2 linked regions of the Orrella dioscoreae genome follow. The protein of the gene in region 1 binds, or shares a complex with, the protein of each later gene. Links are inferred from orthologs where the notes say so. Each region holds a gene or a part of one and is shown on either strand. Other genes may lie near its edges. The genes, in order: hfq and ODI_RS16935.

Region 1 (3,130 bases):
AAGTCCTCCCACAACCCCTACGTCGACAACTGATCCATGAGTCGCTTTTGGAGCGCCGTGGTCCACGGCCTGTCGCCCTATGTGCCGGGCGAGCAGCCCAAGCTGCAGAACCTGGTCAAGCTCAACACCAACGAGCTGCCCTATGGCCCCTCGCCGCGCGCCATTGCCGCCATCCAGGCGGCGGCCGATGACAGCCTGCGTCTGTATCCCGATCCGGGCGCCAGCGCGCTGCGCGAGACCCTCGGCAGGCACTATGGCGTGCCGGCCGACCACGTCTTCGTGGGCAACGGATCCGACGAAGTGTTGGCGCACGCCTTCATGGGCCTGCTGCGCCACGAGCGTCCGCTGTGGTTTCCGGACATCAGCTACAGCTTCTATCCGGTGTATTGCGGCCTGTACGGCATCACGTCGCGCAGCGTGCCGCTGGCCGATGATTTCAGCATCGACCCGGCGGACTACCTGCCGGGCGAGGCGGGCTCGGCCGGCGCCATCATTCTGCCCAATCCCAATGCCCCGACGGGCCGCGCCCTGACGCGCGCCGAGGTCGAGCGCATCGTGGCGGGCAATCCCGACGCGGTCGTGGTCATCGACGAGGCCTACGTCGATTTCGGGGCGGAGTCCGCCGTGCCCCTGGTGGCGCAGTACCCGAACCTGCTCGTGGTCCAGACGCTTTCCAAGTCGCGCGGCCTGGCCGGCTTGCGGGTCGGCTATGCCATTGGCCAGCCGGCGCTGCTCGAGGCGCTCGACCGGGTCAAGAACAGTTTCAACTCCTACCCGCTGGACCGCCTGGCGCTGGCGGGCGCGATGGCGGCCATCGAGGACACGGATTATCTGGCACGGACCTGCCAGACCGTCATCGACAGCCGCGAGACGCTGGTTGCCGGCTTGCGGCAGGCGGGTTTCGAGGTGCTGCCCTCGGCGGCCAATTTCGTGTTCGCCCGCCACCCGGGGCGCGATGCCGCGGCCCTGTCGGCGGCGTTGCGCGAGCGCGGCATCATCGTGCGCCACTTCTCCCGTCCCCGTATAGACCAATTCCTGAGGATCACCGTCGGTACCGACGCCGAGTGCCGGACGCTCCTCGACGCACTGGCGCAGATCCTCTCCTGACGCGGCTTTGCGGCCGGTTCGACGGCTCACGGGAACTGTCTTCCCGTGGCGCGCTCAAACTGGCGATGTGCGGGAAAACCCTGTAGAGTGCAGGTATCCGTGCCTTACCCCCAAAAACAACACATGGAGCCTGGCCAATGAGCAATAAAGGGCAAACACTGCAAGACCCGTTTCTGAACACCCTGCGTAAGGAACACGTTCCGGTTTCCATCTATCTGGTCAACGGCATCAAGCTGCAAGGCCAGATCGAATCGTTCGACCAATATGTCGTCCTGCTGCGCAACACCGTGACGCAGATGGTCTATAAACACGCCATTTCCACCGTCGTGCCTGCGCGCGCGGTCAATTTCCAGGTTGATACGCCTGCTGAGTAAGTTCCGGCCGTCTCCCGCCCTGACCGCAGTGCCTTGCGCCCGCCGCACGTTTTCGTGCAGGCGGGCGTTGTTGTTCTCACCCCCCGAGGCGCTGCGCGCCTCCCCCCCTCAAGGGGGGCGTTGCGGGTGGACCGGCAAAGCCGGCTCCACCGCAACCCGGATGGGGCCGCAGTATTCTGGGGGGATTGTTTGCATAACAAGACTGTCCTGCGCCGTGCCTTGCGCGACAAGGACGCCGCAATGAGGAGGGCGCCATGCGCGCATTGATTATCAGCGTCGACCTGGGGAATCCGGACTTCCTGCCCCACGCCGAGGAATTCGCCATGCTGGCCAAGGGCGCCGGGGCCGAGGTCGTCGCCACGCTGACCGTGCGCCGGTCCCGGCCCGATGCGGCCTATTTCATCGGCACCGGCAAGCTGGAAGAGGCCATCGCCATCAGCCAGGCCGAGGAGGCCGACATCGTGCTGTTCGACCAGGCCTTGTCGCCGGCGCAGCAGCGCAACCTCGAACGCAAGCTGAACCTGCGCGTGGTCGACCGCGTGGCGCTGATCCTGGACATCTTCGCGCTGCGCGCCAAGAGCCATGAAGGCAAGCTGCAGGTCGAGCTCGCCCAGCTGCAGCACTTGTCCACGCGCCTGACGCGCCTGTGGTCCCACTTGGAGCGGCAGCGCGGCGGCATCGGCATGCGCGGGCCCGGCGAGTCCCAGCTGGAAATGGACCGCCGCATGATCGGCGCCAAGGTGCGCGTCCTGCGCGAGCGCCTGGACAAGGTGCAGCGCCAGCGCCAGACCCAGCGGCGCGCGCGCGAGCGTGGCAGCCACCTGTCGGTGTCGCTGGTGGGCTACACCAACGCGGGAAAATCGACGCTTTTCAACGCGCTGACGCGCGCCGGCGCCTATGCGGCCGACCAGCTTTTCGCCACGCTGGACACCACCACGCGGCGCATCTGGATCGAAGGGGCAGGGCAGGTGACGCTGTCGGACACCGTGGGCTTCATCCGCGACCTGCCCACGACGCTGATCGCCGCCTTCCGCGCCACGCTGGAGGAAACCGTGCACGCCGACCTGCTGCTGCACGTGGTCGATGCCTCCAGCCCGCAGCGCGATGAGCAGATCGCCGAAGTCGACAAGGTACTGGTCGAAATCGGTGCCGCGGATATTCCCCGCATACTGGTCTATAACAAGATAGACGCGGCGGGATTGGAGCCCCGGGTTGACAGGGACGCACATGGTACGATTGCGCGAGTATTCGTAAGCGCCGTTGAGCGCGCTGGCCTAGAGGCGTTGCGCGGGGCAATTGCACAGGTCGGCACAACCGCAGGAAACAATGCGTCCATTCACCAAACTGTTCAATCTGAATGATCCCGGCTGGGGCCGGGGCAACAATGGCGGCTCGCAGCCGCCGCGCCGCCCCCAGAAAGGGGACGGCCCGCCTGACCTCGACGAAGTCTGGCGCGATTTCAACCAGCGCATCAGCGGCCTGTTCGGCCGCAAGGGCGGCGGGCGCAACAACAATCCCGGTGGCGGCGGTTTCTCGCCGTCGCCGCGCGGCACCCGCATCGGCGTCGGTCTCATCGCCGGCATCGCGCTGGCGGTCTGGCTCGCCAGCGGCTTCTTCATCGTGCAGGAAGGCCAGGTCGCCGTCGTGAC
Region 2 (3,347 bases), 1.5 Mb from region 1 along the record:
CGGCGGCGCGCGATGGTCATGGCGTCGCTGGGCCGGCGCCGCTACCACTCGGCGCTGGAGCTGGGTTGCGGCACGGGCGGCATGACCTCGCTGCTGGCCGCGCGCTGCGACCACGTGACGGCCTGCGACATGTCGACGTCCGCCCTGGTCCAGGCGCGCGAGCAACTCGATCACGCCGCCAACGTGCGCTTCCTGCCCTGCCGCCTGCCGCGCGACTGGCCCACGCTCGCCTCGCCCGTGCAACTGATCGTGCTGTGCGACATGGCCTATTACCTGGGCGAGGACGACACTCGCGTGCTGGCCGCCCGCTGCCACGAACACATGGCGCCGGGCAGCGAGCTGGTGGCTTGCCACGGCCTGCATGCCTTCCCCGGCCGCCGCGCGGAGACCCGTGCCATTCATGCCATCCTGGGCGACGACCCGCGCCTGCGCGAGACGGTGCGCCTGGAGGATGGCGATTTCCTGCTGCAGATCTGGCGCTGCGTGCCGTGACATCGCACGCGCGCCACCGCCTGCCCTCGACGCCCCCGCAAGTCCGGCGGGTGCATCCGCCCTGATCTTCCCGCTCTTCGCGTCACGACAGGCGATGCCGCTTCCTCCCGGAACATGACAGGCCTGGCAGCCATCGCGAAGGGCCTCCCACTTCTCTGGAGGTATGCAAGATGGCTACGAAAAAATCCCGCAACGGCAAGCCTGCCCACGCCGCCGAACAGGCTCCGCTCAATACCGACAGCGCCCCGTCGGGCCCAGCACCCGGCGCCAAACCGGCAGCCGCCCAGGCCCGGGCGCTGGACCAGACCGCGGGCGCGTTCCCGCACAACCCCGACAAAGCGCAGGAGTATGGCGATGCCGCCTCCTGTCCGCACGCGGGCCATCATCAGGCGCCCGCGGACGCGTCCGTGCATGCCAGCACGCTGTCCGAAACCAACGCCAACGAGAAGACCGGCGCGCCTCCCGGCGCCGGCGAGAACGCGGTGCAGGGAGGACTGTCACGCGTGCGCGCCGACGACGATGGCCAGCCGCTCAGCACCAACCAGGGCGTGCCGCTGGCGGACAACCAGAGTTCGTTGAAAGCCGGGCTGCGCGGTCCCGCGCTGCTGAAGGACTTCATCCTGCGCGAGAAGATCACGCATTTCGACCACGAGCGCATTCCCGAGCGCATCGTGCATGCGCGAGGCTCGGCGGCACATGGTTATTTCGAGGCGTACGAGTCGCTGTCCGACCTGACCGCGGCCACGCCCTTTGCCGAGGCAGGCAAGCGCACACCGGTGTTCGTGCGCTTCTCGACGGTGGCTGGCGAGCGCGGCTCCAAAGACACGGCACGCGACGTGCGCGGCTTCGCCGTGAAGTTCTATACCGATCAAGGCAACTGGGACCTGGTGGGCAACAACATTCCGGTCTTCTTCATCCAGGACGCGATGAAGTTCCCGGACCTGGTCCATGCCGTGAAGCCCGAGCCGCATCACGGCATGCCGCAGGCCGCTTCGGCGCACGACACCTTCTGGGACTTCGTGTCGCTGATGCCGGAATCCACGCACATGCTGATGTGGGCCATGTCGGACCGGGCCATTCCGCGCAGCTATCGCATGATGCAGGGCTTCGGCGTGCACACGTTCCGCTTCGTCAACGCACAGGGCGAATCGCGGCTGGTGAAGTTCCACTGGAGCCCGGTGGCCGGCACGCATTCGCTGGTCTGGGACGAAGCCGTCAAGATCTCCGGCGCCGATCCCGACTTCCACCGCCGCGACCTGTGGGAAGCCATCGAGGCGGGCGAATATCCCGAATGGGAACTGGCCGTCCAGGTCTTCACCGATGAAGACGCCGAACGCTTCAGCTTCGACGTGCTGGACGCCACCAAGATCGTCCCGGAAGAACTCGTGCCCTTGCGTCCGGTCGGACGGTTGGTGCTGGACCGCAATCCGGACAACTTCTTCGCCGAAACGGAGCAGGTGGCTTTCTGCGCCGCCCATGTGATTCCCGGCATCGACTTCACCGACGACCCGCTGCTTGCCGGCCGCATCCACTCCTACGTCGATACACAGATATCGCGGCTGGGCGGCCCCAACTTCCACGAGCTTCCCATCAATGCCCCGCTCGCGCCGGTGCACAACAACCAGCGCGACGGCATGCACCGCCAGACGCTGAACCGGGGCCGCGTGGCCTATGAGCCCAACTCGCTGGGCGGCGGCTGCCCCTTCCAGTCCGGCAAGATGGGCTTCGTGCCGTTTCCCGAGCCCGTGGCCGGCGACACGCTGCGCGGCAAACCGGAGAAGTTCGCCGAGCACTACAACCAGGCCACGCTGTTCTGGAACAGCCAGACCGAGTTCGAGCAGCGGCACATCGTCGATGCCTTCCGATTCGAGCTCAGCAAGGTGACGGTGCCTGCCATCCGGGTCCGTACGGTCTCGATGCTCCGCAATGTGGACGAGGCCCTTGCGGGCAAGGTCGCGAAAGGCCTGGGCATTCCGCTGCCCGATCCCATGCCGCGTGCGCTGGAAACGTCCCCGGAACCGGAAACGACACACTCACCCGCCCTGTCGCTGACGGCCCGGCCCGGCAAGGCGGGCGTGCGCACGCGGCAGGTCGCCATCCTGGTGCACGAGGGCGTCGATGGCGCGGGCGTGCAGTCCCTGGCCAAGGCACTGGCCAAGGCAGGCGCCATCGCCCGCCTGGTGGGGCCGCGCGTGGGGCCGCTGGACACCGGAAAGACCCGCCTGGATGCCGATGCCTCCGTGGAAAACTCGCCCGGCGCGCTGTTCGACGGCGTCATCGTGCCTGACGGACAGATCGGCGTGGACAGGCTGGCCGCGGACGGCCGCGCGCTGGAGTTCCTGCGCGACCAGTATCGGCACGGCAAGACCATGATGGCCGTGGGCGCCGGACGCACGCTGGTGGAGCGCGCCGACATCCCGCTGGCGAATCCGGACGACGGACTGCTGCTGGTGGACGCCGGGTCGGGCGCGGATGCCTTCCTGTCCGCGCTGGCCAGGCACCGCCATCCCGAGCGCGAGACGGATCCGCCTGCCGTCTGACACACGCGTGTCATGCGTACCGGCGAGGCTGCCTGAGCAAGCCCGCGGCCACCAGGCCCACTTGACCTGCCTCAAGCTTTGCGTGCAGTCTTCTCCCTAAGATGTGCGCACGCCCACGCCGCTCCCGGCGCGGGCGTCCTCCCCGCCGACCTCCGCGCAGGCGGGCGCGGCTGCCGCCGTGCCCGGCTGGGCGCGGTCCTCCCGCAGCCGGAACACCACGCATGACATCTCCCTCGCTTTCCGCCGTCAGCCAAGCCCTGCAGGTCACCCGCAACCGCCCCCTGGCGGAAATCACCGTCGGCGAAAGCGCCAGTC

Evidence for each region.
Region 2: the proteins of hfq (region 1) and ODI_RS16935 are in contact, whole or in part, in a crystal structure (PDB 3VU3), measured with the Escherichia coli proteins. The link is inferred for Orrella dioscoreae from one-to-one orthologs.

The regions. Positions count from the first base shown.
Region 1 is NZ_LT907988.1:2,127,843-2,130,972, forward strand. What follows is about bases 50-2,862. They hold hfq (RNA chaperone Hfq), read left to right. Parts: upstream 50-1,244; coding sequence 1,245-1,481; downstream 1,482-2,862. Other genes in these bases: hisC (histidinol-phosphate transaminase), read left to right, coding at 50-1,107; hflX (GTPase HflX), read left to right, coding at 1,736-2,842; hflK (FtsH protease activity modulator HflK), read left to right, coding at 2,808-2,862. Also shown: ribosome biogenesis GTPase Der, read left to right, coding at 1-33; more of hisC, read left to right, coding at 37-49; more of hflK, read left to right, coding at 2,863-3,130. UniProt on the Escherichia coli protein: RNA chaperone that binds small regulatory RNA (sRNAs) and mRNAs to facilitate mRNA translational regulation in response to envelope stress, environmental stress and changes in metabolite concentrations.
Region 2 is NZ_LT907988.1:3,657,563-3,660,909, forward strand. What follows is about bases 318-3,347. They hold ODI_RS16935 (catalase), read left to right. Parts: upstream 318-662; coding sequence 663-3,032; downstream 3,033-3,347. Other genes in these bases: ODI_RS22355 (class I SAM-dependent methyltransferase), read left to right, coding at 318-492; ODI_RS16940 (bifunctional enoyl-CoA hydratase/phosphate acetyltransferase), read left to right, coding at 3,254-3,347. In the rest of the region: more of ODI_RS22355, read left to right, coding at 1-317.